DNA from 2 places in the Shewanella indica genome. Region 1 is predicted to be linked to the other one. Evidence: riboswitches for the same ligand, from Rfam matches in the RefSeq annotation. Region 1 holds a riboswitch; the other holds the start of a gene.
The links. A riboswitch is a leader RNA that binds a small molecule or an ion and turns the genes downstream of it on or off. The one in region 1 is predicted to bind cobalamin.
Positions count from the first base shown of each region.

Region 2: it holds a riboswitch for cobalamin, as region 1 does, so the genes downstream of both, SIL79_RS02690 (TonB-dependent receptor) here and SIL79_RS10365 (ABC transporter ATP-binding protein) in region 1, are expected to answer to the same signal.

Region 1 covers NZ_JAWXXR010000001.1:2,284,393-2,300,120, reverse strand. The annotation lists gene SIL79_RS10370 (FecCD family ABC transporter permease) at 1-894, opposite strand, end outside; gene SIL79_RS10365 (ABC transporter ATP-binding protein) at 891-1,832, opposite strand; cobalamin riboswitch at 1,932-2,068, opposite strand; gene SIL79_RS10360 (histidine phosphatase family protein) at 2,137-2,937, opposite strand; gene metH (methionine synthase) at 3,179-6,898, shown strand; gene SIL79_RS10350 (porin family protein) at 7,577-8,116, shown strand; gene SIL79_RS10345 (ATP-binding protein) at 8,516-13,069, opposite strand; gene SIL79_RS10340 (LysR family transcriptional regulator) at 13,191-14,102, shown strand; gene blaOXA (OXA-55 family carbapenem-hydrolyzing class D beta-lactamase) at 14,207-15,076, opposite strand; gene SIL79_RS10330 (pyroglutamyl-peptidase I family protein) at 15,267-15,728, shown strand, end outside.
Region 2 covers NZ_JAWXXR010000001.1:558,836-574,563, reverse strand. The annotation lists gene SIL79_RS02715 (DUF2059 domain-containing protein) at 173-694, shown strand; gene rbsK (ribokinase) at 762-1,667, opposite strand; gene rihA (pyrimidine-specific ribonucleoside hydrolase RihA) at 1,671-2,609, opposite strand; gene SIL79_RS02700 (DUF3592 domain-containing protein) at 2,757-4,022, shown strand; gene SIL79_RS02695 (DUF805 domain-containing protein) at 4,275-4,622, shown strand; cobalamin riboswitch at 4,770-4,962, shown strand; gene SIL79_RS02690 (TonB-dependent receptor) at 5,055-7,004, shown strand; gene SIL79_RS02685 (GDSL-type esterase/lipase family protein) at 7,113-7,733, shown strand; gene SIL79_RS02680 (HDOD domain-containing protein) at 7,879-8,601, shown strand; gene SIL79_RS02675 (LysR family transcriptional regulator) at 8,650-9,552, opposite strand; gene metE (5-methyltetrahydropteroyltriglutamate--homocysteine S-methyltransferase) at 9,718-11,988, shown strand; gene SIL79_RS02665 (hypothetical protein) at 12,063-12,389, opposite strand; gene SIL79_RS02660 (dodecin) at 12,522-12,725, shown strand; gene queG (tRNA epoxyqueuosine(34) reductase QueG) at 12,734-13,879, opposite strand; gene SIL79_RS02650 (substrate-binding periplasmic protein) at 14,038-14,859, shown strand; gene SIL79_RS02645 (tetratricopeptide repeat-containing diguanylate cyclase) at 14,882-15,728, opposite strand, start outside.

The DNA of each region.
Region 1 (15,728 bases):
CAACCTGACAATATGAGGCACCATCAGCCCCACAAAACCTATCCCGCCGCAGTGGGCCACCAGAGTGGCGGTAATAAGCGAGCATAACAGCAGCATGGAAACCCTGAGCCTTTGCACCCTGATCCCCAGAGTGTGGGCGGTTTCATCACCGGCAAGCATCGCCAGCACCTGGCGCTTGAAGGCCAGGATCACCAGCAAGGCCGCCAGCACCACCAGAGTGGGCAGTCCAAGCCCATCCCAACTGGCACGGGCAAAACTGCCCAGACTCCAAAACAGCAAGGAGGTGGTGGCCTGCGGGGTGGAAAAATACAAGATCAAGCTGGTGAGGGCGCTGAACATAAAGGAGATGGCGACCCCGGAGAGCAACATTCTCTCTATCTGGTTGCCGATATTCCTGCCCGCGAGCAGCAGTACCATAAGCACAGCCAAACTGGCACCGATAAAGGCTCCCAGCGGCAGCGATATCCCGGAGATGGCCGAACTCAGGCCAAGGCCGGTCGCCAGGGCGACCGAGACCACCGCGCCGAAGCTGGCGCCCGAGCTGATACCGAACAGGTAAGGATCGGCCAACGGGTTGCGGGTCACCGCCTGCAATACATAACCCGACAATGCCAGACCGCTGCCGGCGATAAAGGCCAGCAAGATACGCGGCAGGCGCAGATCCCAGACAATACGCTCGCTGATGGCAGAAGGCTCACCCACGCCCAGCAGGTGTTTGCCAATCACTCTTGCCACATCGAAGAGGCTGATATCGGCGGCGCCAAAACCCGCGGCGGCCAAGGGTGTCAACACAGTGCCGAGCAGCAACAGCAGCCAGCACCAGTAAAGTCTGGGCAAGGGCCTGAGAAACCAGCCGATAAGCGAGCGCCCCGGTGTGGCCATGGAAGTATTCATGCGCCACCTCCCACCGAGCCTGGGCGCCGGTCAGTTTCCTTGTGAGCAACACAGGTTTCGGCCGAGGCAGGCCCTGCCATTGGCTCGACTATCGCAGCGCCTTGAACCTCGCCACTGGCGAGCGCCGCCGAGCTTACAGCCTTGCCGTGACCAGGCTCTCGCGACTGATAGCCGTAAAAGTAGTGGATCAGCGGCCTTCCTAACTGCGGATGCTTTCCCACCTGGCAGCAGACACCGAAGACACCGGCAATTCTGTCTTCGGTCAATACGCTCTGGGGCGAGCCGTGGGCAATACGGCGGCCGTTATCCAGCAGCAAGAGTTCGTCACACAGGGCCGAGGCCAGATTGAGATCGTGAATCGAGGCGATCACCGTGACCCCCAGGCTGCGCACCAGCTCGAGGATCTGGATCTGATAGCGGATATCCAGATGATTAGTGGGCTCGTCCAGGATCAAAAGCTTGGGGCGCTGCACTATGGCGCGGGCAATCAAGGCCCTTTGCTTCTCACCGCCGGAAAGCTGCGCGAAAGGCTCTGCGGCCTTGTGCTGCAACCCGACCTGCGCCAATGCCGCCTGCACCTGGGCCTTGTCGGTCGCCGATGGCATATCAAACAACCCCTTGTGGGGAGTCAGTCCCATGGCCACCAATTGAGTCAAATCCAGTGCCAACTGGGCCGGGGTATCCTGCAGCACCACGGCCACCTCTTTGGCGAAGGCTTTGGCAGACAAGCTATGGATATCCTGACCAAACAGCTGGATCTGGCCGCTATCCGGGCGGATATAACGATAGAGGCAGCGCAGCAGGCTCGACTTACCGGCACCATTGGGGCCTATGAGCCCGAGCATCTTGCCACTTGGCAGCTCAAAACCCACATCGGCCAATACGCTGTGACCACCGGGAAGCCAGCTAAGCTGTTGCACCTTGAGTGCCAGGCTCATAACCGCCCCCCGACATTGAGCCTGTGACCGGCAGAAGGCTCAAGCTGCAGTGGAAGAATCATCTATTCGCTCCCCCGGTTTACCCGCCCGGGTTTCTGGTTTGGTTTATCAGCCTGGGCAGGTCTCCTGACTCGCCGCCAAAGGCGACTCACAGTTGCGGGCACAGTCCGGGCTTTCCCGGTTCCCTGGGTTGGTTCACCTGCAAAGGCGCCAACACCCTGGCTGCTGCCGCACTTGGCGGCCATTTGGGGTTATTATCCCGGTTTTATCGCCCGGCACAATTGCCCGGCGCAATAGCACAGCACTATTGCGGCCAGTGGAGTTTGCTGAAACACTGCCATTCCTGGTCATTTTCACCGCTGGCATCACCGCTGGCATCACGGCTGGCATAGAGGGTTATTCTGACCCAGGCCGCATAAGGTAGCTCCAAGGCGTTGAACACTGCCGCAGGCGGTATTTGCCCCGGCAGCAAAATCTCGGCCAGCAGCAGCCGGATAACCCCGCTGTGAGTCAAGATCAGCGCTGCATCGGCGCTTGCTGAAGAACCAGAGCCTTTTGAACCAGAGCCTTTTGAACCAGAGCCTTTTGAACCAGAGTCTCTTGAATCAGAGCTTTCGGAACAACTAACCTCTCTCGCAAGCCAGCGCTGCACCATAGTCTGCCAGCCATCCAACACCCGGCTACGAAAGGCTGGCAGCGATTCCCCGCCCGGCGGAGTATTGGCCACAGGGTCACGCCAGAAGGCTTCGGCCGCCTCGCTATGCTGCTGATAGACACTCGCCACCTTCATGCCGTCCCAGTCACCGAAGTCCAGCTCCCAGAGCCAGTCATGCTGCTGCAGCGGCGCCGGGAAATAGTCGGGCATATCGGCCTTGAGCTCGGCGGCAAAGGCCTGGCAACGCTGGGCCGGAGAGCTCAGCAGCGTCAGGCGGTCGGGAGCACTCGGCAACTGTTCCAGCGCACTACTGATAGCCCGCCAGCTACGCCACATCTGCGCTTTGCCCTCATCGCTCAGGGCCACATCACTGCGGCCGCGGATAATCTCGCCGCCTTCACATTCACCGTGCCGCAGCAGATAGATATTCAGTTGCCTATGTTCAGCCACACACTTCTCCCGTCAGAGTCCGGTGGTTACCGGGCCAATTTAACCTTGCCGCAGGCCGCCGGAATCCGTATATTATGGACGTCTATACGTATAAATGTCCAAAATAACTTTCCGCGCCCACACACGCCTTTGGCTATCATGCCAGATAGTGTCCCGGGCGTCAGGTCGGCAGAGATGATGTCGCGGATGCCAAGCACCGCGAATGTAAAACAGCAATAAGACAGGTATGAAAGGTAACCCTATGGCGACTTCCCAGCACTCCCCAAGCCAGACAGAGTTCAAGCTCAAACAGACCCTCAAAGAGCGGATCCTGATTTTAGATGGCGCCATGGGCACCATGATCCAGGACTACAAGCTGGAAGAAGCCGATTACCGCGGCGAGCGCTTCAAAGATTGGCATTGCGATGTCAAAGGCAACAATGATCTGCTGGTACTGACCCAGAGCGAGATCATCAAGACCATTCACAGGGAATACCTGCTGGCCGGTGCCGACATCATAGAAACCAACACCTTCAACGCCACCACCATTGCCATGGCCGACTATGAGATGCAGAGCCTGGCGGCGGAGATCAATTACCAAGGCGCCAAAATCGCCCGCGAAGTGGCCGATGAGGTGGCCGCCGCCAGCGGTATTCCCCGCTATGTGGCCGGGGTGCTCGGCCCCACCAACCGCACCTGCTCCATCAGCCCGGATGTGAATGACCCCGGCTTTCGCAACATACATTTCGACGATCTTGTGTTGGCCTACAGCGAATCCACCGAGGCGCTGATCGCCGGTGGCGCCGACATCATCCTGGTGGAAACCATCTTCGATACTCTCAATGCCAAGGCGGCGTTGTTTGCCATCGAAAATGTGTTCGAGAAACTGGACCAAAAGTTGCCGGTGATGATTTCCGGCACCATTACCGATGCCTCGGGCCGCACCCTGACAGGGCAAACCACAGAGGCCTTTTACCATTCTCTCAGACATATCAAGCCGCTGAGTATAGGCCTCAACTGCGCCCTGGGCCCGAAAGAACTGCGGCCCTATGTCGAGGAGCTTTCCCGTATCAGCGAGTGCTTTGTCTCGGCGCACCCCAATGCCGGCCTGCCCAATGAATTCGGCGGCTATGACGAGACTCCGGCAGAGATGGCAAGCGTGATAGGCCCCTGGGCCGAAGAGGGGCTGCTCAATATTGTCGGCGGCTGCTGCGGCACCACGCCTGCGCATATCAAGGCGATTTCTGAAGCTGTTAGCCTTCATGCACCAAGGCCGCTGCCTGAGCTGCCGGTAGCATGTCGCCTCTCCGGACTGGAACCCCTGACCATAGATGCAAGCAGCCTGTTTGTGAATGTGGGCGAGCGCACCAATGTCACCGGCTCGGCCCGGTTTCTCAAGTTAATCAAAGAAGGTCAGTACGAAACCGCGCTGGAGGTGGCCCGTGACCAGGTGGAAAACGGCGCCCAGATCATAGATATCAACATGGATGAGGGCATGCTCGACGGGGTCGAGATGATGCGGAAATTCCTCAACCTTATCGCCTCAGAGCCGGATATCAGCAAGGTGCCTGTGATGATCGACTCCTCCAAGTGGGAGGTGATTGAGGCCGGGCTCAAGTGCATTCAGGGCAAGGGAATAGTCAACTCCATCTCCCTCAAAGAGGGCGAGGCCAAGTTTATTGAACAGGCCAAACTGGTGAAGCGCTACGGCGCCGCCGCCATCATCATGGCCTTCGATGAACAGGGCCAGGCCGATACCCGGGAGCGCAAAACCGAGATCTGTACCCGCGCCTACCGGGTACTGGTGGATAGGGTGGGCTTCCCGCCGGAAGATATTATCTTCGACCCCAATATCTTCGCCATCGCCACCGGCATAGAGGAGCACGATAACTATGCGGTGGACTTTATCGGCGCCATTGCAGATATCAAGGCCAACCTGCCCCATGCGATGATTTCCGGCGGGGTGTCCAACGTTTCTTTCTCCTTCCGCGGCAACAACCCGGTGCGGGAAGCCATTCATGCCGTGTTCCTCTATCACGCCATCAAGGCGGGGATGGATATGGGCATAGTCAACGCCGGTCAGTTGGCCATCTATGATGATATCGACCCTGAGCTGAAGCTGAAGGTAGAGGCCGTGGTGCTCAACCTGCCCTGCCCGGTTGCCGACTCCAGTAACACAGAGCAACTGCTCGAGGTCGCCGAGAAGTATCGAGGTGGCCCGGGCGGCGCAGGCAAGAAAGAAGATCTCGAATGGCGCAAGTTGCCGGTCAACAAACGCCTGGAACACGCGTTGGTGAAAGGGATCACCGAGTACATAGACGCCGACACCGAAGAAGCGCGCCTGCAGGCCAAGCGGCCGCTGGATGTGATTGAAGGCCCGCTGATGGACGGCATGAACGTGGTGGGCGATCTCTTTGGCGCCGGTAAGATGTTTTTGCCGCAAGTGGTCAAGTCCGCCCGGGTGATGAAAAAGGCGGTCGCCTATCTCAATCCCTATATCGAAGCCGAAAAAGTCGAAGGCCAGAGCAACGGCAAGGTGCTGATGGTCACGGTCAAGGGCGATGTTCACGACATAGGCAAGAACATAGTCGGGGTGGTGCTGGCCTGTAATGGCTATGAAGTGATAGATCTGGGTGTCATGGTTCCGGTGGAGAAAATCATCGAAGTTGCCAAGGCCGAGAAGGTCGACATCATAGGCATGTCCGGGCTCATTACCCCGAGCCTGGATGAGATGGTGCACAACGTTAAAACCTTCGAGCGCGAAGGTCTGACCCTGCCGGCGATTATCGGCGGCGCTACCTGCTCCAAGATCCATACCGCAGTAAAGATAGCGCCCCATTACCCCCACGGCGCCATCTATATCGCCGATGCCTCGCGCGCCGTGCCTATGGTCAGCAAGCTCATCAACAATGAAACCCGCCAGGCCACCATAGACGAAACCTACCGCGAATATGAAATGATGCGCCAAAAGCGCCTGTCGCAGACCAAGCGCAAACAGATAGTGCCTTTGCAGGTAGCACGGGATAACCGCTGCAGCCACGACTGGGCCAACTATCAAGCGGTGAAGCCCAACACCCCGGGGATCCAGGTGTTTGACGACTATCCGCTTGAGGACTTACTCGAGCGCATCGACTGGACACCGTTTTTCCGCGCCTGGGAGTTGCACGGTCATTTCCCGCAGATCCTGGATGATGAAGTCGTCGGTACTGAGGCCCGTAAAGTCTATGCCGACGGCAAGGCGATGCTGGAGCAAATCATCCAAGAGAAGTGGCTCACCGCCAAGGGCGTTATCGGCCTCTTTCCCGCCAACAGCGTCAACTTCGATGATATAGAGATCTACACAGATGACTCTCGCAGCCAAGTGTTGTTGACCACCCATCATCTACGGATGCAGCTGGAGCGGGTGGGCAACCACAACTTCTGTCTCTCTGACTTTGTTGCTCCCAAAGAGAGCGGCGTGGCCGACTATATGGGGGGATTTGCGGTCACCGCCGGCCATGGCATCGACGCCCATATTGCCCGTTTCGAGGCGGCCCACGATGACTACAGCGCCATCATGCTCAAGTGTCTGGCCGACCGCCTGGCCGAAGCCTTTGCCGAGCGGATGCACGAGCGGGTGCGTAAGGAGTTCTGGGGGTATGCCAGAGAAGAAAACCTGGATAACGAGGCGCTTATTCGTGAAAAGTACAAGGGCATACGCCCGGCTCCCGGCTACCCTGCCTGCCCGGACCACACGGAAAAAGGCCTGCTTTGGCAGCTTCTTAAGCCAGACGAGTGTATCGACCTCAAGATCACCGAAAGCTTTGCCATGTACCCCACGGCGGCGGTCAGCGGCTGGTACTTTGCGCACCCGCAATCACGCTATTTTGGGGTAAGCAACATAGGCCGAGATCAGGTGGAAGACTACGCCCGCCGCAAAGGGATGACAGTGGCCGAAGCCGAGAAGTGGCTGGCCCCGGTGTTGGATTATGATCCTGAGTAAAAGAAGCTCTTAAGCGAACAACTGAGCTGTTCAGGGGCTCTCGCCTTTTCTCATCAGAGCCCCTGATTGCTGCCCATTGTTCCTCTTTAAAACAAGCGCTTCCCAAAATCCGTTATTGTCTCCAATCACAGCACTCTGGGCTTTCGCCCTGAGGGCTGGTGTAAAAGCCGCGAAAACATCAGCATCTATATCAGCGGTGTTGGATATCCCGAAGGATTATTAGCAATGAGTCAGCTCAGGTTCAGGAAGGGTAAAAACATGCACTCACCAAATCGCCAAACAAAATCTAACCAACTGTTAAATAATAAAATTATATGAATGAGCTTGGAGCTTCGACGGCTTAAAACACCTTACATCCAAGCCGGTAAACCGACGCTACGCACGCATGGGACTTGTGCACAACCGGCCTAACAACTCCAACTTGGACAATCCAAAATACACAATATAATCAAGTAGATAGAGACTTTAGCGGCGGCAATCTCAGCATCACCCCCTCCTCTAATAGTTATCACACAAGATCTGAAGCTATCTCTGTGACAAGGCTCTTATTGTTCTATTTTTTGAGACAAAGAGACACATAGTTGCGGGCTTCTGTAAGCGCTTAACTTACCTTAAAGTATGACTCATCAACCCGATAAACATTTTAATAAAACGACTTAGCAGTCTTAGGAGTCTATGATGAAACTGAACAAAATAATGATGATGGCTGCAGGAGCAGCATTGGTATGTAGCAGTGCACAAGCAGTCGAGATAGAGTACTTCGCCGGGGCAGGTCTGGGCTACCAGGCTGATGAAATTGAGGGCGCAGTCAATAAAGACACCGAAGATATGAGCTATCAGGCACGTATAGGTATGCTGATTGAACAGCAACACCGTATTACCGGTACTTTTGGTTACATGGAAGATAAGTTCAGCGTTGCCGCCAACAACTACAAACAGGAACAATACAGCTGGCTGGTATCCTATGATTACCTATTGCCGGTGCATAAAGATGTCAATCTGTTCGCCGGTGTCAGTATGGGCGCCAATGACAACAAGATTGCCGGCAAATCTTCAACAGATTTCGTCTGGGGTGGTCAAGTCGGTGTCCAGTACAAATGGAGTGAACATTTCTCCTCAGACCTTGGCTATCGTTACCTGGCCCAGGACTATGAAAAGAACGGCATCGAAATTAATGACAGCCAGCAAGTATATTTGACCTTGGATTACAAGTTCTAAACTGTATTGACATAGTTTTCAAAGGGTACTGATAGTTTAAGTACCCGGGAATTTTAAACTCATTCTTCTTCATTCATCAACTATTGACCATTTGGCAAGTGCCAGTCAGCTTTAGGGCGGCTGGCATTTTTTTATCATATTGATTTTTATCATATTGGTTGTCATTTAATGTCTATGTCCCGCAAATAGGAACTTAAACCAGCAGCAAATAGATTGATGGGAAACAAGCCAATGGCAGACAAGCTTTCAGCAAGACCTTAGGCAATTGTGTAAGGTATGCTGAGAGTTAAATAAAAAAATCCGATGACTGTTAGCCACCGGATTTTTAACTTTATAAATGAAACTGCAAAGGCTCAGGCTTAACAGTTCACGATTTACCTGAGCTGACTATCTGTAACCTCAGTCTTCCACTGGGGAAACCACAAACAGCAAATCGCCTTGGGACACCTGTTGACCATTACTGTTGAGGATCCGCTCGATACGGTATTTCTTGTCCTCTGGATACAGCTCGGCGCCCTTGCGGTTAAAGCCTGCCAGTGTCACCTGAGAGAACATCTTCATCGCTTCGGTCAGTGCCAGCGTTTGATCGACAGTCACTATATCGCCTTCCTTGACGAAGTCGGCTTCGCCCGGTGCCGGAGAGGTATAGAAGATACCCGCGCCCTGAGCCAACACCTTGAGCTCGTTGGACTCACCCACACGCAGCGATTCGGTATCCACACCTTGAGTTTCGGCAGCGGCTTCCATTTCGGCGATCAGGGCAGGGATATCCAGCTCGGCCATCAGGCGCGGCAGATAGTTGGTGTCATACACGCCTTCACGGAAGGTCTCGTCGGCCAGGATCCGCTTCAGCAGCGGGATGTTGGTGGCGATACCCTTGATGACCACCTGATCCAGATAGTCATACATCTTGGCAATCACATCGTCCCGGCTTTCACCACGGATGATGATCTGGGCAATCAGGCTGTCGTAGTATGGCGACACTTCTTTGCCATCGGCCGCGATAGAGATGATTTCCACATCATCGCGCTCAGGCATCACGCACTCAGTGATAAGCCCCGGGTTTGGCACCAACTGCAGAACGCCCTGGCTGTCCAGTGCCGCCTTCTCGGCTGTCACCCGCACTTCCATCGCATAACCGATTTCCTGCGGCTGCAGATCTTCAATGGAGCGACCGGCTGCCACATCGAATTGGGCGCTGACGATATCAATACCGGAAGTCGCTTCGGTTACCGGGTGCTCTACCTGCAGACGGGTATTCATCTCCATAAAGTAGACTTCGTTGGCATCCAGGTTATAGATGAACTCAACGGTACCTGCGCCCATATAGTCGGTGGCATCACCCAGAGCACGGGTGTATTCCATCACCTTCTGCTTGAGTTCTTCAGGCAGCATGGTGGAACCGGACTCTTCAATCACCTTCTGGTTGTTACGCTGCACCGAGCAGTCACGCAGACCCAGTACCTTGGTGTTGCCGAACTTGTCACGCAGCAGCTGAACTTCAATGTGACGCAGGGAAGTCACATATTTTTCCAGGTACAGGTCACCGTTACCAAAAGCGGCAGCCGCTTCGGTGGAGGTTTTCTGGAACAGGCCAATCATATCCTCGGGGCGCTTAACCACTTGGATACCCTTACCGCCACCACCTTGTACCGCTTTGAGCAGCACTGGGTAGCCGATTTCGTTGGCCACGTTAACCGCTTGCTCGGCGTTGGTCAAAATACCGTGAGAGCCTGGTACCACGGGCACATTCTGCGCCTGAGAGGTCTTGATGGCGTTGGACTTGTTACCCATGGTTGTCATCGAGTGCACACTTGGACCAACAAAGTTCACGCCGTTGTTCACACACAGGGCAGCAAACTGTGGGCTTTCCGACAGGAAGCCAATCCCGGGGTGCAGCGCGTCTACCTGCTCATACTCGGCCACTTTCAACACTGAGTAAGCGTTCAGATAGGACTCGTCGGAAGTATTACCACCGAGACAAACCAGCTTGTCGTTTTCCTTGAGCATGTCAGCGGGAACCGAAGTCATATCAGGATCGGACGCCACCAGTACCACATTAATGCCATTATCGTGTGCCTTGCGGATCAGTTTCACCGCTGTACAGCCTCGGGCGTGTACCAGCACCTTGTCGATAGGCTTCATCAGGGCACGAGGATCGTCCTGAACTATCTCTTCGCTGACCTCTTCAACTTCAACCACCAGAGTCGACAGAGCATTGGTCAACACATCACTTATCTCAGCGTTAGGCATAGGCATTAGAGGATCTATGCTCTTGAGCTGTTCATCGAGCTGATTGCTGAATGGATTGTTGACCAGGCCATTCATCGCTCCGGGTACCTTGGACAGGTAGTTGGACAGAGTCGAAGTGGATGGCAGATAAGCAGGTACCACCATCTGACCGGCAAACGGCATATTGGTACCGGACAGATAATAAGTCTGCACCAGAGGGTGAGTCACGAAGGATGCCTGAGCTCCACCGGTACAGTCACCAAAACCGAACATCAGCACAGGCAGTTCGTTGTCACGCACGAAACGGGTAATACGATCGTTCACCACGGCCATGGAGAACAGCGCAGCAGCCCCCTCTTTGGTCTGCATACCGCCGGAGCTGATAAAGCAGATCACCGGCAGCCTGCGCTTGGCACACTCAATAAGCAGGGCGGAGAACTTCTCGGCACTGGCCATATCGAAGGCACCGGCCTGGAAGGCGGTGTTGGATACGGCAACCCCGACACGCAGCGCCTTACCGCCATGTTCAAAGTCTGCCAGACCCGTGATCAAACCGCAGGGGCGAATGCCCTTGTCGAGTGCATCTTCAATAGAGAGACGGAAGCCTGGGAAGTTGAGCAAGTTGGCCGACATCTTGTCGCCGTTGAGCTCATCGAAGTTCTTGAAGAACTTGGCGATGATATTTTCCCAGGTCATATTGCCGGCTTTCTTCTCGTCACGCAGCACCTTCTGGATCAGCAGATCCTGGTAACCCATGGTCAAACGGTTCCAGAAGTCCTTACGACGACCGATACGCACCGGGTTGATGGCACCTGTGTACTTGCCCTTATCCTCTTCACTGTCGAAGTATTCCGGCAACAGACGTTCGAAGAAGTAAGTCAGGATAACGAACAGCGAATCGTTCAGCTGTGGGAAACCCACGCTCTTCCACTGCTCAGTCTTGGTCAGCAGTTCAGCGCGGTTGGACTGTGACATGAAGTACTTCAGCCACTTGTAGAACTTGCTCTTGTCGTTGGCGGTATCCTGAGTGGAAATCGCCCGGTCGATAGACTTGTGCAGCAAGCCATCAACAGACTGACGCGACAGGCTCTTGGCCATCATGGCTTCCTTGGCGATAGAGGCCAGGTTACCCACGACATTGTCGTACAGCGCGTTAAAGATCAGGATGTTGTAACACTGCCAAATGAAGTCTTCACGCAGTTCTTCATTGACCACGACATCCAATACTGTCAGTTGGTTCAGTTCAGGCCAAGGCGCCTGGGTCACTTCTGCCGGCAGAGTTTCCAGATAGTGGATAAGCCCCTTGAAGTTGTTGGCGGCATTACTCTTCCAGCGGTGATACAAAGACCAACCAATGTTGAACAACAGCGCCTTACGGGCCTTCTTGTAGTTCTCTTTCGGCTCACCCAGGATCAGACGGGTCAGCATGTTGCGCTCGGTGGAAACATCATCACGCTTGGAGATGAAGTTACTCCACAGTTTGTTGAGTTCTTCGTCGTAAACCAGTTTATCCGGACTGGACAGCCAAGCCTGGAACACCTTCTCCTGCTCTTTCTGGATCCGGGCCAACAGATCCCCTTCCGGCACACTCACCTTGGACAGGCGACCATACTGATCCATTGAGATGGAGTGAATACGGCTACGCAGGGTCAAATAACGCAAATAACGGTAGGCGCTGCCGAACAGGTTAAGGTGCATGGTCGGGCTGATAGCAACCGACATTTCCGCGTTGGACTCCAACGCCTTGAGGCTCTTGGAAGGCTCGAGGAAACGCTTGAGGCTGCGATCATAATGTTCGCGCAGGTCATCGGATTCTTTTACAAACTGCACCGCAGCGCGCTCAATGGCTTCGATGGCGCTGATGATGGCGCGGCGCAGATTGTGCTGACGCTCATCGCGATCATAAGGAGAGAAATCCACAATGCCATCGATACAACCTGAAGTGTAAAGCTCTTCCGGGGACACGCCCACAGACTTGGCACACTCCTGCCATGAAAGGTTGTACTTGCGGGCAATGCTCTGCAGGCCCTGAGGCTGAATGGTGTTGAAAATACCATCACGCAGCGACAACAGTATATTGGCCGCCGCCAGTGGAATAGCCCCGCCCGAGTAGCCAGCACCAATCACTATACCCAGAGTCGGCACATCGACGTTGGCACTTTCGGCGATCGCCTTGGAAATAGAATGCGCCTGGTTGTGGCTGTTGGCCACTTCACCGGCATCGGCTCCGGGGGTATCAATCAAGTAAACGATGGGCATGGACAATTCGGCAAAATGGCGAATCGCCTCACAGGCCTGCAGGTGGTGCTCCGGCATCCAGGCACCGTTGGCCGTGGTGCGCTCCTGGGCGATAAAGCCGATGCGGCGGTTACGACCACCAAAATTCAGCTCTATTTCGGCGCTGTAGAATGGGCCGTTGTGGCTCTCGGCGATCATTTTGCCTTTCAGATCGGCAATGATCCTTTTGGCACCTGGGCGGTTCTTGTCCTGGGTAGGCTGGATAACTTTGGCAACATAGCCATCCACATCCAACTGCGCCAATGACTTTAAGTTACTCTGGATGGCATCGTCATCCAACAGACCCTTTATCTCTTCTGAAAGGCTCTGTTTGCTGTGCTCTGGGAACAGCGAAAAATCTTTAGCCAAATGCTCCGCCTGCAAAAACAGGGGATCCGGAGTCTGGGCTTGAGTCGTGTTTGCGGGCTGCTTCTTGCTGGTCATCTATCGATCCTCTGCTAAGCCTCTGAAATTTTTTAGCCAGTAAATATACCTTTGTTATCCCGTCAAATGCCATTAAACTGCCTTAGACGCTATGTTCCATTTTTGAGACAGTAATAAAAACATGCCAGATTTGAATGGGATGCTCCTATTTGCAGCAGTGGTCAGAGCAGAAGGCTTCTCTCAGGCGGCCCGTGAAACCGGCCTGCCAAAATCTACCATTAGCCGAAAAATCGCCCAACTGGAACAACAGCTTGGGGTACGTCTGCTGCAACGAAATACCCGCTCAATAAGCCTCACTCAGGTGGGCGCGCTCTTTTATCAACACTGTGACAGCATCTGCAACGAAGTGGAAGCGGCAAAAGCCACAATCGAGAATACCCATAACGATGTTTCCGGTTCATTGCGGATTGCGATCCCGGTTTCATTCAGCCAAGAGTTAATCGCCAATCTCTGCAGCGGCTTTATGCGTCTCTATCCTGGGGTCGAACTGGATGTACAGTTTACCGATGCCGATGTGGGCTTGGTAGGCGAAGGCTATGATATCGCCATCAAGTATGGCCCGCTGCAGCCTTCGGATCTTGTCGCCCGGCTCCTGTTTGAACGTCAGCCGATTCTGGTGGCAGGCCCTGGCTATCTCAAGTCCAAAGGAACGCCGGCAACCCCGAGAGATCTGGCCCGCCACGATGGTATCTTGCTGGGTACCTCCCGTTCGGCCCCCATCTGGCCGCTGGGAAAGGGTAGCCGCAAAACCATGGCCAGCTTCAGGCGCCGCACTCGGGTAAACAGTGCCATCATGGTCAAGCAACTGGCGCTGGATGATTTTGGCATCGCCATGTTGTCCCATTCGGTATGCAAGAACGAACTGGCCAGTGGCGCCCTGGTGCCGCTGCTGCAGGAATGGCCCATAGAGCCCTTCAAGGTCTATGGCGTCTACTCCTCCCGTCGGCAACTGGCGACCAATATCAGTGTGTTTCTGGACTTTTTCACCAAACGCTTCAACAGTCAGGAGTCACTGCAATCTTTAATGATGTAGCCAATCTTTGCAGATGAAAGTAGGCTGAGGAATCAATAACACAGCACACAAGTCGGCCTTCTCTGACTTATTTTTTGGCTCTCTATATTCCGTGCCAGCCATACTCAAGGCAGTAGCTGTTCCTGCTTGAGCACCTGTTTCACCAGTTGTTGGCGCAACGGTAACTGGCCGGCCGAGGCCAGATCCAGGTTAATGGCGAAATAGACAGTGTTGTCGTCCAACTCCAACCAACCGACCCACCAACCTATGGCCGGCGTATGCCGCACACCATAGCCTGTCTTGGCACGAATGATATAGTCAGTACTCGCTTCGGTCAGCATCATCTGTTTGACTATTCGCTGGCTGCGCTCGGACACAGGCAACTTGTTGTCATGCAGTTGCTGCAGAAAATCCAGCTGTTGAAACGCCGTTATCCTAAGTTGGCCGTCGAGCCAGAAACTGTCCGCTTGACCGCCGATATCCTGATTGCCATATTGCAGCTGCCGCACCATAGCTGCCATCACTTTGGGGCCTATCTCCCTTGCCAACTGCTGATACACAGGCACCACAGAATACTTCATTGCGGTGCGAAAACTCTGGTCCCGGTTCCAGGCAGCAATTTCACGAACCTTTCCGTCCCAGCTAAAACGACTGGTTTCATCGCGCACTGCCCCGGTTTGCAACGCAATAAGGCTGGAGGGGATCTTAAAGGTAGAAGCCGGAATAAAACCTTCGGCGGCGCGACTTAGATTGTTGGAGAGCCCCAAAGAACGCTTTTGATCCCAAAGCAGCAAACAGCCTTTAACACCTGCGGATTCGAACAGTTTGTCCCAGCGGCGTACCTCTTGCCACCCCTCGGCCGTGACCTCAGAGCCGACGTCACTGACCTTGGTCTGCGCCGCTGCCACAACCTGCGTTTGTTGAGCCAATAAACACAGCAACATGGGCAGCAGCAAATGCTTACTCAGGCGTTTTCTGTGCAAACCTTTATTCATCTCATTCCCCTTTTATTCCCGGCGGCCAAAGCAACAAGCATACAGCCCTGGAGTGAATAATGGTCTGGCAAAGCCCTGCTCAATTGTGGCAACAATCTGGCAAGGTAACAGATAGCTTTCCAGTTGCTGACGAGTGTTGCATACTTAACAAACGCATTACTTTACAACTCTATAAGCGAAAGGAACTGCCATGTTTAAGCCCAGCCTGGCCATAGCCCTGCTGTCGGGTACTCTGGTTTCTCTGTCGGCTCAGGCCGGTGTCGAAGAGGATCGCCTGCCTGCCGCCAACGAAAAAATGCCTCAAGTGGTCCAGCGCTATCAGGCATTGACTGATGATCTGGTAACCAAATACCGCCAACATACCGATGAGCTCAAGGTTACCCAGATGGTGGCGCACCAGGGGCAACGCCTGTGGCAACAGGCAGTCAGAGATGTGCAGTCAGGTCACAGCGACGATCGCTCCCTTTATTGGAGCCGGTTGCAAATGCGCGCAGAGCTAAGCAAACAATCGCCCAAGTTCAATATCGCCTCCTGGCAACGGCAGATACTCACCAAGGCGGTGGAAAAGTCATCCCGAGGTTTCAGCGATATCGACTTTAAGGATGATGTCAGCATCAAGATACTGCTGACCGGATTCGACCCCTTCTTTCTC
Region 2 (15,728 bases), 1.7 Mb from region 1:
TCTCGACAGTACGAGAGCCCCGCAGGCTCCCGCCTGGGTTAATCATAACGGTATCTAGCTTAAATGAGAATTAATCTCAGAATTTTAACTATCAGCCGCGGCCGGAGCAGCTGACAGCTGTTTGGGTTGTGATAGACTGACAGTCGAATCAATATTTGCCACGGAGGCACTCATGAAAGGTCCTGGTTTTTGGTCATCTCTTGTTCTGGGTGGTGTATTGCTCACCAGCCCTTTGGCGTTGGCCGATGACAGCGCTCGCCGGGCCCAGGTGGAGCAACTGCTGCTGGAAATGCAGATGGACTCCATGATGGACACGGCTTATACCCAGATGGAACAGATGATTTTGAGCATGCAACAAGAGTTCAATATCAAGGAGAGTGAAAAGCCTTTATTTGAAGAGTTTGCCCGCAAGAGTACGCAGATCTTCAAGCAGGAGCTGGGCTGGGACCGTCTGAAGCAGCCACTGACAGATATTTATGTAAAGCACTACAGTGACAAGGAAATTGCCGATATGCTGGCGTTTTATGCCAGTGACACAGGGCGCTCCATGGTTGCCAAGATGCCGGCCGTGATGCAGGAGTCGATGATGATGACTCAATCGCTGAGCCAGGGACTGCTGCCCAAAATGGAGCAACTGCAGCAGGAGTTTGCCAATAAGCTCAAGGCTCATAGAGAAGCCAATCCAGGCGAATAATTTGACTGGCAGCCAGCATAAAAAACGGGAGTCTATGACTCCCGTTTTTGTGGCGGTAAAGGCGTGATTACAGCTCGCGGCGGTAGGGAATTCCGCGCTGGGCGCCATGACGGGTCACGGCTATGGAAGCGGCCTTATTGGCAAAATCCACCGCTTGCTCCATGATCAGCCCTTCACTTAAAGCCACCATCAGGGCACCGTTGAAGGTGTCTCCTGCGGCTACAGTATCAATCACCTTGACCGGATAGCTAGGCACCAGGCCCTCAAACTCGGGATGGCGCACGTAGGCACCGCGGCTGCCGAGGGTGATTACCACTGTACCAACCCCTTTGGCTTGCAGAGCGGCTGCCGCTCTGGCAGCGCCGGCCTCATCTTCCACCTTGATACCGGTAAGCGCTTCTGCCTCAGTTTCGTTGGGAGTGATGATATCCACCAAGGCCAGCATATCGTCTGCCAAGGGGCTTGCGGGAGCCGGGTTGAGTATGGTCACTGTGCCCTGTTGCTTAGCCAGTTGCAGTGCAGTTTTGACTGATTCCAGAGGCGTTTCCAGCTGTGCCAACAGATGGCTGGCGTCTTCGAACAGGTCTTGATGACAGTGGACATCGGCAGGTTCCAGGCTGGCGTTGGCACCTGCGGCCACTCCGATACAGTTTTCACCGTTATCACCGATGAAAATCATCGCACTGCCGGTCGCCATTGCCGGCATCTTCTTCAACCCCTGTGGGTGAATGCCATCGTCCAACCAACTCTTAATCATGGTATCGGCAATGGCGTCGTCCCCAAGATGGCAGATAAAGTCCACTCGGGTACCAGGCTGTGCCAGTCTGGCGGTGGCGACCGCTTGGTTGGCCCCTTTGCCGCCATGTTCCAACCGGTAGCTGCGGCTCATCAGTGTTTGCCCAGGCTCGGGCAGGTGACTGAATTCCATCACATGATCGGCGTTGGCACTGCCGATTATCACTAGTCTGCTCATATTTTAATCCTGATAGGCGTAGAGGCTATCAACCAGCAGATCCACAAAGCCTTCACGATCCAGATGCATCAGCACCTTGGCGTTTGCGGGTTTACCGGTCAGGTGGTAACGATCGACAACAGTCATCCCTACAGTCAGTTCGCTCTGGGTTTCGATGGCCACATGGCAGTCCAGGCCGATGAACAGCTCAGGCTTGAGCAGCCAGGCTATGGTGCAGGGGTCATGCAGTGGTGCGCCATCAAAGCCCCACTTGGGATCCTTGTGGTAGATAACAAAGAATTCCAGCAGATCGGCAACACACTTGGCAACCTTGTTGGGAATAGCGCGGAAACGGGCCACATCCTGTTCCATGATCTGCGCCTCATGGGTCACATCCAGCCCGGCCATGACGATGGGGATACCTGACTTGAACACCATGTCGGCCGCTTCCGGGTCAACAAAAATGTTGAATTCGGCGGCAGGAGTCCAGTTGCCGACACCGGCGGCGCCGCCCATCAGCACTATCTGTTCGATACGGGATTTGAGTTCGGGATAGGCACTCAGGAAAATCGCGATATTGGTTAATGGCCCGGTGGGCACCAGAGTCACCGGCTGGCTGCTTTGGCGGATTTTTTCGGCCATCAGTTCCCAGGCCATTACCGGCTGAGGTTCAAAGGCGGGATCCGGTAGTTCAGGACCATCGAGCCCGGATTCACCGTGAACATTGTCGGCAATGATCAGCTCCCTTGCCAAAGGCTTGGGGGCACCGCTGGCTACAGGTATATCGGTTCTGCCCAGTAGAGTAAGCACTCGCATGGCATTGTTGAGTGTTTTTTCCTGGGTTTGGTTACCGGCGCTGGTAGTCACGGCCAATAGTTCCAGTTCAGGGTTGGCCAGGGCCAGGATCAAGGCAATGGCATCATCATGGCCGGGATCGCAGTCGAGAATGATAGGGCGTTTCATGCTGTTACTCCTTTCGCAATTTGCCCGAGCATAGCATGACTCTGTGGCGTGCGCAGACCCCAATGGCAAACTGTGAAGTGTTCCTCAACTGATTGTTGAAATCTGCTACAATCCGCGGCCTTAAAGGATTGAATCAAAGGGGGCTCGGTGGGAAAGATACGGGCAATCTGGAAAGACCTGGCTTTTATCGGCTCTTTTGCGCTTGCCGGTGGACTGTTCTCGGCTCTTGGGCTCTTTTTTGTCAAGGACAGTGTTGAATCCTGGCAGGAAGTGAATATCCTGCTCGAGCGAGGTGTCGAGACCCAAGGTTATATCGCCCGGCGTGCTCAACAATATGTGCCCCCGGGGCGCTGGGGTGTCGGCCGTTATGAGTGGGATTGCCTGGTGCATTACCAGTTGCCTAACGGCGGTGAGCATTATATCTGGAATCCCCCAGGCCTGCTTTGCGACTCAAAAAGCGTCGGTGAGGCTGTGACCCTTTGGTATTTGCCTGAGGAACCTGGCATAGCGCGCACCGATATCCAGTACTATCGAGAGCAACAAAATACCTGGCACGAACTGTTGGGTATTCTATTGGCGTTGCCTATGTTGGCGCTAGGCGGTTGGACTTTGACCAAAGCGGGTCAATGTTTGCGCTTTTTCCTGGCCAGAGAGCGACTCTCTCCACTGCTTGAGCCGTTGCTGGAGGCCGATAACCCCGCCGAGTTACTGGCATTTCTTGAAGTCAATCGAGCCAGCCCGGCCAGTAGCTATTTGGGGCGGCAGGCCCTTGGCTATATTGCCGCCAGACCTGAATGGCAGACGCGTTTTCTTGCCTGGTTTGTCCCTGTGTGCCTCAAATGGGAGTCGCCAAATAAAAGAGAAGAGATCTGGGAAAGCTCAGTTCTCGGGCTTTCATTGCAATGGACTCTCGGTCGTCGTTACCCTGAGTTTACTCTGGCACTGCTCGATGGCATTCGCAGCCTGTTTACTGAGCATGAACTGGCGAAGATGGTCTTCTCCCAGCATCTGACCGAGCTGCAACGCAAACCTTGGAGCACTGAAATTCAGGGGCAATTCAATGCCTTGTTATTGGGGCGGCAAATGCCTTTGGGTGACAACGGATTTATCCACACCGAAGTGAGTCGCTTGGTATGTCTTGGCTGGCTTTTGAATAACCTGGAATCGCTGCCAGATGTTTGGCGCGGCGCTACTGCAGCCTTGCTCAAGGCGCTCGCAGCGCAGCGGCCACTCAATCCTTTGAGCCGTAAACAGCGTAAAAAACAAGTGCCATACTGGCGCAATATTCTCACCAGTCTGGCATCCAAGTCTAACTCGGGGGCAATAGGTCGAAAGCGCCAGGCACAGCTGGATCAAATGGAAGCCGATATCCAGGCTCTGGCCGCCAGCCGCGGTTTTAAGCTGACCAGGTAAGATGAAAAAGCGTCGATGTGTTATTTATTGGCGATATCTGTAAACCAATGACGACTGACGGGGTGAGATATCTCTGATTCTGTGGCGAACGGAATGTAAATCTCTTTTCTGTCACTTTGCAGTTCATTCAGGTATGTTAAAATTGTTTGCTGTTTCAGGGAGTCAGAAACTCTGGTGAAACTTTGGTTGCCTTAAGCCATTCAATAATTGGTGCGGCGTTTTCGGATCTTGGATCTGTTATTGGGAGAAAACATGGAACATTTCATCGGAGCCATCAAAAAATACGCCGACTTTACCGGTCGAGCCCGACGGACAGAATACTGGATGTTTGTTCTGTTCTATATCATTTTCAGTATGGTTGTCAGTGCTATCGACTATGCTCTGGGTACCACAGTGCTGGGGCTGATTTATTCTTTGGGTCTGCTATTACCCTCTATTGCGATTGCGGCGCGTCGACTGCATGACACTGACCGCAGTGGTTGGTGGCAGCTGTTGGGGCTAATCCCTGTTATAGGTTGGATTGTACTGCTGGTCTTCTACTGCCAGGATAGCGAAGTGGGTGACAACCGCTTTGGCAGTAACCCCAAAGAGCTGGGTTAATAGCTAAGAGCATAAAAAGGGAGCCTCGGCTCCCTTTTTGTTTTCAGGGTAAATTTGCGGTGGTCCGTCGTCGTCAAAATTAGACATTTATCCATATAGACGTCTATAATGCCCGCTCTCGGCCAGGCCGGGAATGACAGCACAGTATTTCAGTCAACCTCTCGTGGTGCCCCGGAATTAAAGACCGGGGATAATCGGGAAGCCGGTGAGAATCCGGCACTGCCCCCGCAACGGTAAATGGTGAGAGACAGGCGCGCCCAAGCGGCGTCATAAAAGCCGGTTCTTGCGCGGTCAACCGCATAGCCAAAGTCCGGAGACCGGCCCTGGAGGTATTTCGATGATTTCGGTGGGCAGATCTCGAAATGCGGCAGCCAAGGGGCTCTCCCTGCCGTGGCACTCTTGCCCCGTTTCCCTTTCAGGAGTCAAAGGAAAATGGGTTTCAAACTAAATCATCTCGCGCTGCTTTGCGGTGCATTTACCTCTGTTCCCGTCATGGCGAGCGTGACACCCAAGGCTGTGGATGAACAGCTGGTGGTCATTGGCCGTCAGGATGACACGCCGCTCAATATTGCTGCCAATGTGGTGGTCATAGATGCCGCCGATATTCAGCAAAGTGGTGCCAGTAATCTGAGCGAGTTGCTGCGTGGCCGCAGTGGCATTCAAATATCCGACAATAACTCAGGGCCTGTGCTGGCGATGCGCGGTTTTTCTGCCAGTCAGGCGGTGAATAACACCCTGATACTGATTGATGGTCGCCGACTCAACAATATCGATATTGCCGCTCCCAGTCTGAGTGCCATTGCAGTCAATCAGATTGAAAGGGTGGAGATCCTATCCGGCAGTGCCGGGGTGCTTTATGGCGATCAGGCCGTCGGTGGGGTGATCAATATTATCACCAAGGCACCCAATGCCAGCGGTGGCAACCTGACCCTCTCAGGTGGCAGCTTCGATACCTACGAAGGCCGTGGCGATCTGTCCGGTGCCATCAATGACAACTGGCGTTACTATTTGGCTGCTGCTTATAACGAGAGTGACAACTACCGTAAAAACAATGCCAACGAAACCGGTTCGGTACTGGGGCGTCTGCAATATGATTCAGAGCTGACCAATTTCTTTGTCGAAGGCAGTTACTACGATAATAAGCGTCAGACCCCAGGCTCACTGACCCTGGCTCAGTTTGAGGCCGATCCTCGCCAGGCGACATCGACGCCGGGGGATTACAACCATGAGATGACTTCCGCCTGGCGTGCTCATATTCAGCGCCAGGTGCACGCCAACTGGGCTTTGGTTGCGGACCTTAACTACAGTGACACTCTAGTGTCCAGCGTCAGCTATGGCAGCCCAGGTCGGAACGAGCGCTCGTTGTTGGAATTCAACCCCAAGGCGCTTGGGCGTTATCAGACCCGCAATGGTGAGCTGAGCATAGTCATAGGCGCAGATATTCAACGGGGTGAAACCGAGTTCGATCTCAGTTATATGCAGCGCAGCAATACCCAAACCATGACCAGCACCTACCTACAGGCCAATGTGCCACTGACCAGCAGCCTGAGCTATGTGGTGGGTGGGCGCTATGCCAAGGTCAAGGATGAACTCAAGGATGGTAAAGTTTATCCCAATGGCATAGATCTGGATGAAGACGCTCACGCGCTCGAGTTGGGGCTCAACTATCGGCCGCTGGAAGGCCACAGATTTTATCTTCGCGGTGATGAGAGCTTCCGTTTCGCCAAGGTCGATGAGCAAGCTTATACGCCGCCAACGGTCGTCGGCCTCAAGCCGCAGACCGGCCGTTCCATTGAAGCCGGCTGGGATTGGACCTTGAGCAACCAGAGCCTGCGTCTGAACCTGTACCGGCTGTCGCTGGAAGATGAAATTGTCTTTGATCCCAGTGCCGATATGCCTATCGGCGGCGCTTTCCCCGGTGCCAACGTCAATGCCGATGCTTCCCGTCGTTATGGCGCCAGCCTCGACTGGGACTGGCAGCTCAATGAGATGCTGCAGTTGGGACTTGAGTACAACTATATCGATGCCGAATTTACTGAAGGCGCCAACAAAGGCAAATCTCTCTCCTGGGTGGCCGAGCATTCAGGGCGTGTCTACACCAGTGTGGACTTTGGTCAGCACTGGCAACTATTTGTCGAGGGCCAGTATTTGGGTGACAGATATATGGAAGGTGACAATGGCAATCAGCACGATAAACTGGACAGCTACTGGCTGGGAAATATCGCCCTCAACTACAGCCGTGATGCCTGGCTTGCCAGCCTGAGGGTCGACAACCTGTTTGACAAGCAATATGCCAGCTCAGGTTATTTCAGTACCTGGGGCGATGGTTATTACTCAGGAAGCGGCCGGGCGCTGAGATTCAGCGTCAGCTATCGCTTCTGATAGCATAGAAAGCCGGGGTTTCCCGGCTTTTTTCTGCCCGTATTTCTATCGGTTGTAGTTTAGAACCTGGGCCTTTTCGAGCACCGACAAGGAGGCAAGAGTCGAAATATGAAAGCTGATTTTAGGTATGGTTTGAGAGGCGGGGTTATAGCCCTGTTGTCGCTGTTTTTGCTGGCGTGCTCAGAACCCAAGCTGGCTTATATCGGCAGCAATGGCAAACTGCTGGCCTTCGGTGACAGCCTGACCCAAGGCGTGGGTGCCAAGGCCGGGCATGATTATCCCAGCCGTCTGGCTGAGTTGTGCCGTTGTGAGGTGATCAACGCCGGGATTTCCGGTGAGCAATCGGCTGCCGGGCTTGAGCGTTTGCCGGCGCTGCTGGATGAAACCAAGCCGGATCTGCTTATTTTGCTTGAAGGCGGTAACGATATTCTCCGCGGTCGCAGCCAGGCGCAATTGGCGCAAAACATTGAGACCATGTTACTTGAGGCCAAAGAGCGGCAAATTCCGGTAGTGCTGCTGGCTGTGCCGCAAAAGAGTCTGTTGCTGTCACCTCTGCCTTTATATGCCGAACTGGCCGACAAGCACGGTGCCATATTGCTGGAGGATACTCTATCTGAGCTTTTGCGTTCAAACGAGCTCAAGTCAGATAATGTACATCTTAATCAACAGGGTTATTTACGTTTGGCACAAATCATCTTCTCCAAGCTGCAGGAGGCGGGCGCTTTTTGATGCTACTTTTTTGATTCTATTTAGCAAAAACCGGGCTAATTATCGATTGAACTTGACCCTGGTGGGCGTTTTGTGGGTAAATTCTCTGCCATAATAAATGGCAATAGTGCCTTCATAATAAATAACAGCAGGTTTAAAGAATCACATGACAGATCTTGAGCAGCAGGTTTTTACTCAAGTGCGTGCCATTATTGCCAACGAAGAGCAGGTGATAGGGCGCCGCGGCATCCTGATCCCGCTTAAGAAGGCTATTATTGCCGATGGTGATATCCGCAATGTGATCGATATTGTCGCGACCGATCCCGCGCTGGCAGCCCATTTGCTGTGGCGCAGCAATAACGCGCTCTCACCTTCAGTCCAGCCCAACCGCAGCCTCAAGGATGCCTTGGTGCGCCTTGGACAGGTCAATATCTACCGTTATGCCTTTAGTTTCTATCTTAAGGAGCGGCTCGATGAATTGCCGCAGCCATATCGCAAGCTGGTACAAGGCTATTGGCGTTTGACCGAGTCAGTGGCGATCGAATCTGTGGACAGTTTGCATCAGATGCAAGGGGTACAGATAGACGCGGACGAAGTGCAGACTCTGGCACTATTCAGCGTATTCGGTCAGATCATTGCCCTGACGGCGTTTGCCTATCTCAACGCCGAAGCCGAGCAGTGCTTCCCGCTGGGCATTATCAAGACTCTGATAGAGACCCAGCAGCAGACGCTGACGGTGGAAGCCTTTGAATCTCTGGGGTTGGATGATGAGCTGCAAAGCGAGTTTATGGTTGCTCATAACCTGAGACAGACCCGGGATCCCAATTCGCCCGGACTGGTACTGAGAAGGGTATTGTCCCAGCGCGGTCTGCTGCTGAATCCTCTCTAAATGCTTTGTGACTGCCGCCGCCTTTAAGGGACGGTGGCAGCCGCTCAGTCAGTGTCTGTCCTGACGCTGTAATCCCTCTTTGGCAATCAATTCCAGCAGCCTTTGCAGTTGCACTCTATTGCTGCTGTCGCGGCGGTAGGCACCGAACAGCGGCCGTTTCAGGCCTTCCTGCCCCAGTTTCACCGAGGTCAGGCTCAAGCCCTGGGTTTCGGTCAGTGACCAGCTGGGTAAGGCCGCTACCCCTTCTTTACAGGCGATGCGTTGCAGCAACACATTGGTGAGATCGCAGCGTTTTTGTGGGCCAGGCACTACCCCGGCCGGCTCAAGGAAGTGACGGAAAATATCCAGCCTTTCCAGCGGTACCGGATAACTGATAATCGCTTCCCCGGCCAACTGCTGCGGCAAAATATAACTGTTGCCTGCCAGCGGGTGATCTTTGGCCATCACCAGTCTCACCTCAAAATCAAACAGATGCTGGTAGGCAAGGGCATGGCCGGGTACAGGATCTGAGGTTAGCACTATATCCAGCTCACCGGTTTCCAGCGCATTAAGTGAGTCGAACAGGTGGCGGCTGGAGAGATCCAGATTGGCATCCGGATAAGACTGATGAAAGGCTTCCATCACAGGCATTAACCAGCGAAAGCAGCTGTGGCACTCAATACCCACCTTCAAGGGGCCGCAGTTTCCTGATAGGCCTCGCTTGAGTACAAATTCGGTTTCCTGTACCCGAGGTAATATCTCTTCTGCCAGGGTCAGCAGACGACTACCTTCAAGCGTGAAGGTCAGAGGTTTGCTTTTGCGGACAAATACCTGGGAGTTAATTCGGGTCTCCAGCTCTTTAATTTGGTGCGACAGTGCCGACTGGGTGACAAAACGTTTCTTCGCCGCGCCGGCCAGACTGCCACTTTCTTTCAGTGCTATCAGAGTACGAAGGTGTCTCAGTTCTATCATTTCCTCTCCACATGAATGCCGCTCATGTTGCCCTTGAATTCAATTCGGTTGCCTGTGTTGAGACTAACACAATAAACTTCTAGACGTCCAGACGCCCATGTTTATTTGTTGTATTCCGGCGTCATCAGTCATTTGCCGCATGTTTTATAAAGGATGGTATACATTATGCGATTAAACAGTCTTGGCTTTCCCCGTATCGGGCGTCGACGTGAACTCAAGTTTGCTTTGGAGAAGTATTGGCGTGGTGAGTCCAGCGTGGCCGAATTAGAAAGCGTTGCCAATGAGCTTAGGCGCACCCATTGGCAGTGGCAGGCTGATGCCGGGGTGGAGCTGTTACCGGTCGGCGATTTTGCTTACTATGATCAGGTACTGACCCTGAGTGCGACTCTGGGGGTTATCCCAGAGCGTCACAGTGATGGCGGCGCTGTCAATCTCGATACCCTGTTCCGGATTGCCCGTGGCCGAGCGCCCAGTGGCAAGCATGCGCCGGCGTCTGAAATGACCAAGTACTTCAACACCAACTACCATTATCTGGTGCCTGAGCTCAGCGAAGATCAACGCTTCGATATCGCCTGGGAACAGTTGTTTGAAGAGGTGACCGAGGCTCAGGCGTTGGGCCACACCGCCAAGCCGATACTCTTGGGGCCGGTCACTTTCCTGTATCTGTCCAAAACAGTGGGTTCAGAGTTCGACCGTTTGACACTGCTGCCGGCGCTGCTGGAATGTTATCAAACCATTCTGGCCCGATTTGCCGCCCAAGGCGTTGAATGGGTGCAATTGGATGAACCTGCGCTGGCACTTGAGCTGGATGACAACTGGCAGCAGGCCTTTAATCAGGCCTACGGCGTGTTCAAGTCGGCGCCGCTCAAGCTGTTGCTGGCAACCTATTACGGCACTGTCGCCCACCATCAAAGTCTGTTGTCGGCACTGCCGGTGGCGGGTATTCACCTGGATCTGGTAACGGCGCCCGAGCAGTTGCAGGCCTTTGCTGGTGCATTGGCACCCGAGCAGGTGTTGTCGGTTGGGGTGATCAACGGCCGTAACGTCTGGGCCGCCGATCTGGATCTTGTGGCCGAGCAGTTGGCGCCACTGGCACGGGATCTGGGAGACCGGCTCTGGCTCGCTACTTCCTGCTCCCTGTTGCATACCCCGGTGGATCTTGAGGTGGAAACCGCGCTGGCGCCCGAGCTCAAGAGCTTACTGGCCTTTGCCCGGCAAAAACTCACCGAGTTGCAGGAGCTCAAGGCGCTTTTGGAGGCGCCTGAGACTGAAAATGCCAAAGCCGTGGTCACCCGTTGCCGGAGTCGGCGCGCGGCCAGGGCGCAGGGGCGTAATCAACCGCTCAGTGCCAGAATTGATGCCTTGATTGCGGCTGATTACGACCGAAACCATGAGTTTGAGGTGCGCAGACAAGCCCAGCAGGCCAGGTTCAAGCTGCCTTTGTTGCCGACGACTACCATAGGTTCATTCCCGCAGACGGCGGCCATTCGTAACCTGCGTAGCCGCTGGCGCAAGGGGGAGTTGGACGATACGGTATACACAGAGCAACTGCAACAGGTGACCCGGGATACCATAGAACGTCAGCTCAAGTTGGGGATAGATGTGTTGGTACACGGTGAAGCCGAGCGCAACGACATGGTGGAATACTTTGGTGAACAGCTCGACGGCGTAGGTTTTACCAAACATGGCTGGGTGCAGAGTTATGGTTCCCGTTGCGTTAAGCCGCCGCTGATCTATGCCGATGTGACCCGTCCCAAGGCGATGACAGTCGACTGGGCCGAGTATGCCCAGAGTCTAACCGACAGACCGGTGAAAGGCATGCTGACCGGGCCTGTGACCCTATTGCATTGGTCCTTTGCCCGCGAGGATATTAGCCGCGAACAGATAGCGACTCAGTTGGCTCTGGCGATACGCGATGAAGTGGTGGCATTGGAGCAGGCGGGCATAGGCATTATTCAGATTGATGAGCCGGCTTTTAGGGAAGGCTTGCCGCTCAAACGCAGCGATTGGGCCCATTATCTCGATTGGGCTGTGGCCGCCTTCAAGCTCAGCGCCGCCGGTGTCAGGGACGAGACCCAAATTCACACCCATATGTGCTACAGCGAATTCAACGACACTATTGCCGCAATTGCCGCCATGGATGCCGATGTGATCACCATAGAAACATCGCGCTCACGGATGGAGTTGTTGAATGCCTTTGAAGACTTTGACTATCCCAATGAAATCGGCCCCGGGGTTTACGATATTCACTCCCCCAACATTCCAACAGTGGAGGCCATGGTGAGCCTGATTGAAAAGGCGGCGCAGAAAATTCCTCTGCGCCAGCTCTGGGTTAACCCGGATTGCGGCTTGAAGACCCGTAATTGGGAGGAAGTTGAGCCGGCTTTAAAGAACATGGTTGATGCCACCAGGGAGTTGCGACGTCGACTCGGGTGATAAAATTCTGTGGTTAATAATAGTCAGGGGCGCAATGCGCCCCTGATGTTGATTGACTTCAACACGGTAAAGATTCAACTCATGCTTATTCCCAGTATCATCAGGCCCACAGTGCCCAGGATGATCAAGCTTGAAAAGATTGTGCCCAGAATGGCGAAGATTTTCTGCCGCTCTTTTTGTACCAGGCCACCAATACCCAACCCCAAAGACACCAGACAGACCAGCATCATAAAGATGATCATTAACCCTACAAGAACCGCTTCCATGGAGTTTTCATCCATGCCGCCCGGTGTTGTTGTTTCCAGGGTTCCGGCAACAATAAAAGTAATAAACAGGGCGATTCCACTCAATATGCTGGTGACAAATGAGGCTATCCCTGGACCTGAATGTTTTAATTGCATGGCAATCCCTTGATTTTTTCTGATGGTTATCCAATTGAGAAATATACAGAAACTGAGGGAAATATGCCATCGGCCATTTCTGTCTATACTCAGGTCAGCAACCGGACTCAGATAACTATCAGGAGAAGCCCCATGAGCCATGTATACAAGATAATAGAACTGACAGGTTCATCCCCCATCAGCTCAGATGAAGCGGTCAAGAATGCCATCGCGGCGGCCAGTCAGTCGCTGCACAATCTGCGCTGGTTTGAAGTGATAGATACCCGCGGCCACCTGGAAGCCGGTGTCATCGCTCATTGGCAGGTCACCATCAAGGTGGGTTTTACCCTGGATTAGACTTGAATTTAGGCATCTCTTGGCAGGCCTTTTTCCACTATCCGGATCAGGCGTCCTGTCTTGCGGGCGGGAATGGGCACTGTGTCCTTGCCGCTGAGTTTTTCTGCCTGCTGCGCCAGTGCCCACGTTATGTGCTCGGCGACCAGCTCCGAGGCATCTGTCAGTCGCGCCTGCAGGGCGACAACTATGGTTTCACTGCCGGGGGCATTGCCCAGCGCCACTGCAATATTACGTAGCCAGCGTTCATGACCTATGCGGCGAATGGCGCTGCCTTCGGTGTTTTTCAAAAACTCGGTCTCGCTCCAGGCGAACAGCTCCAGCAGTTTGGGTTGCTTAAGTTGTGGCCTTAGATGAAAGTCTGTCTCTGCGGTCAAAGGGGCGGCGCGGTTGATGGGGCATACCAGCTGACAGTCATCGCAACCGTAGATGCGATTGCCGAGCAGTGGTCGAAACTCCAGCGGAATGCTGCCGGCCAGCTCTATGGTGAGGTAGGAGATACAGCGGCGCCCATCGACCACATAAGGCTCGACTATGGCGCCGGTTGGGCAACTTGTGATGCAGGCAACGCAGGTGTTGCAGCCTTCGGCTATGGCGACATCCAAGGGTAGCGGCAGGTTCACCAGCAGTTCGCCGAGGAAAAACCAACTGCCGGCCTCATGGTTGAGGATCAGTGAGTGTTTACCTGTCCAGCCGATCCCGGCCTTTGCTGCCAGCGGCCGTTCCAGAATGGGAGCCGAGTCGACGAAGGGCCGAAAGCCACTGCCTTCAAGTTGCAGGGTTTTGAGCGCTTCATCTATGCGCTCGCCCAACTTTTTCAAGCGATTACGCATCAGCTTGTGATAGTCGCGGCCACCGGCATAACGGGAGATATAGCCAAGGTTAGGATCTTTGAGATTGAAGGCAAACCCCGCTTCTGGCGGCAGATAGTCCATCCGTACTGAGATGACTCGCAAAGTGCCGGGATGCAACTCGGCCGGGCGGGCCCGCATCATGCCGTGGCTGGCCATATAGCCCATTTCACCGTGATAGCCCTTATCGAGCCAGGCCTGTAACCTGGGCTCTTCGCGGCGAAGATCTGTATCTGTGATCCCCACTTGAGCAAAACCCAGCTCTTTGCCCCAGGCTTTTATGTCGCGGGCGAGCTTTCCAAGCATACAGGGATCAAATTGTGGTGGTTGAGGAGCTGACATGAACAGAGGCTGACCGGGGAAAAGACCTGATTATATCAGTAAAGCAGAATCGCTCACAGTTGCCGCAAACGGCGATTTTGGCTTTTGTCGGTGCTATGCTGAAACCGAGGGGGAATGAATATATGCCGACAATTAAGCCTCTGTTTTGGGCCTGCTTGATTGTGTGTGGCTGCATTTTTGCTGGTTTCGTCCAGGCCGGGAATGAGCCTCCCGAGTCCAGACTTGTGCCTCTGAGGCTTTTGACCGAAGCCTGGCCACCCATGAGTTATGAATACCAAGGACAAACTGATGGTTATGCCGTTGCCTTGGTAAAGGCGTTGAACCACAAAGTCACCGCCACCGATGATGAGCCAGTCATAGAGATCTTGCCTTGGGCCCGCGCCATAAATATGGCAACTCATCATGCCAATATCCTGTTATTTGCCACTTCTATTGATAAACAGCGACGGCAGCAATTTGATTTTGTTGGCCCGATTGCCGAAACCCGTATCCAGCTTTATGCCCGCATGGATGATGACTTCACTCCGGCAGATCTATCACAGGCGGCTGCGGCCGGTAATATAGCGATTTATCGTCACTCTCCGGCGCAAAGGTTGTTGAGGGATATTGCGGATGAGCGGTTGCTAATCTCGGGGTTTCCTCAGTATTCGGCCAGGCAGTTGCTGCATAAGCGGGTGCGTTATTGGTGTCAGGCAGAGATCGCGGTTCAGGGCGTCTTGCGGCAATTGGATCAACCGTTGACTGCTGTGAGACCTGTGCTGGAATTGGCACACTTGCGGTTATATCTGGCGTTCTCCAGTGGCACAGATCCTGCGCGAGTCGAAGCCTGGCACAAGGCGCTGCTGGCATTGCAGCGAAGTGGCGAATTTGATGCTCTGTATTTTGAATGGTTTGGAGCAAAGGCGTCACTGCCTGAGGCTGAAGTGTTATGGCATAGCCACTGAATTACTGATTGGTGGGGGAGGTTCAGGCGCTTTCTACCCTATTACGCCCTTTATTTTTGGCGCGGTATAGAGCGTTATCTGCCAGTTTCAGCAGCTCTGAAAATTGTAACTCGGTATTGAGAGTCGCCACCCCGGCACTGATGGTGACTCTGGACTCGCCTGCAAGCGCCTCTGGACTTGACTCTGCCAAGGTTTGACGTAAACGCTCAGCAATCTTCAGGCATTCTTCTCGACTGGTTTCCGGCAACAGCAGCAGAAACTCTTCACCACCGATCCGCCCCAGTAGATCTTGCTCACGAATAAGCGTTTGGCTCACGCTCGCCAGGTGTTGCAGTACCTTATCACCGCCATCATGACCAAACTGGTCGTTGATATCCTTGAAGTTATCGGCATCAAACAGAATAACAGACATAGGTACGCCTGAATGTTTGGCCTGATTGAATAACGCTTCTCCCCTTTGATAGGTATAGCGTCGGTTGGCCAACTGAGTGAGATGATCCGTATGGGCTATCTTCTGAAATTGACGTGACCTTCCGGTTTGTTTATAGGCCAGAATCGCCATAATGAAAATAATGATGCTGGCAAGGATCAGCACCGCCAGCTGCAACAGGCGGTTTTGCTGCAGTATCTGCACCTCCTGTTCTTTGAGACGCTCGCTTTCCAGCAGACGTTGGTTTTCTTTTGCCATGCGGTCGGCATTGAAGCGGGTACGCATCTCTGTGGTGCGGTATGACTGAAGCTTACTATCCAGTTCAGAATGCAGGGAGATATATGATTTGAGCACGTTTGTTGATTCTTGCCAAAGTCCCTGTGCGGCCAATACTTCACTTTTGAGCAGATAGAGTTCGGCCAATCCCCTGTCATTACTG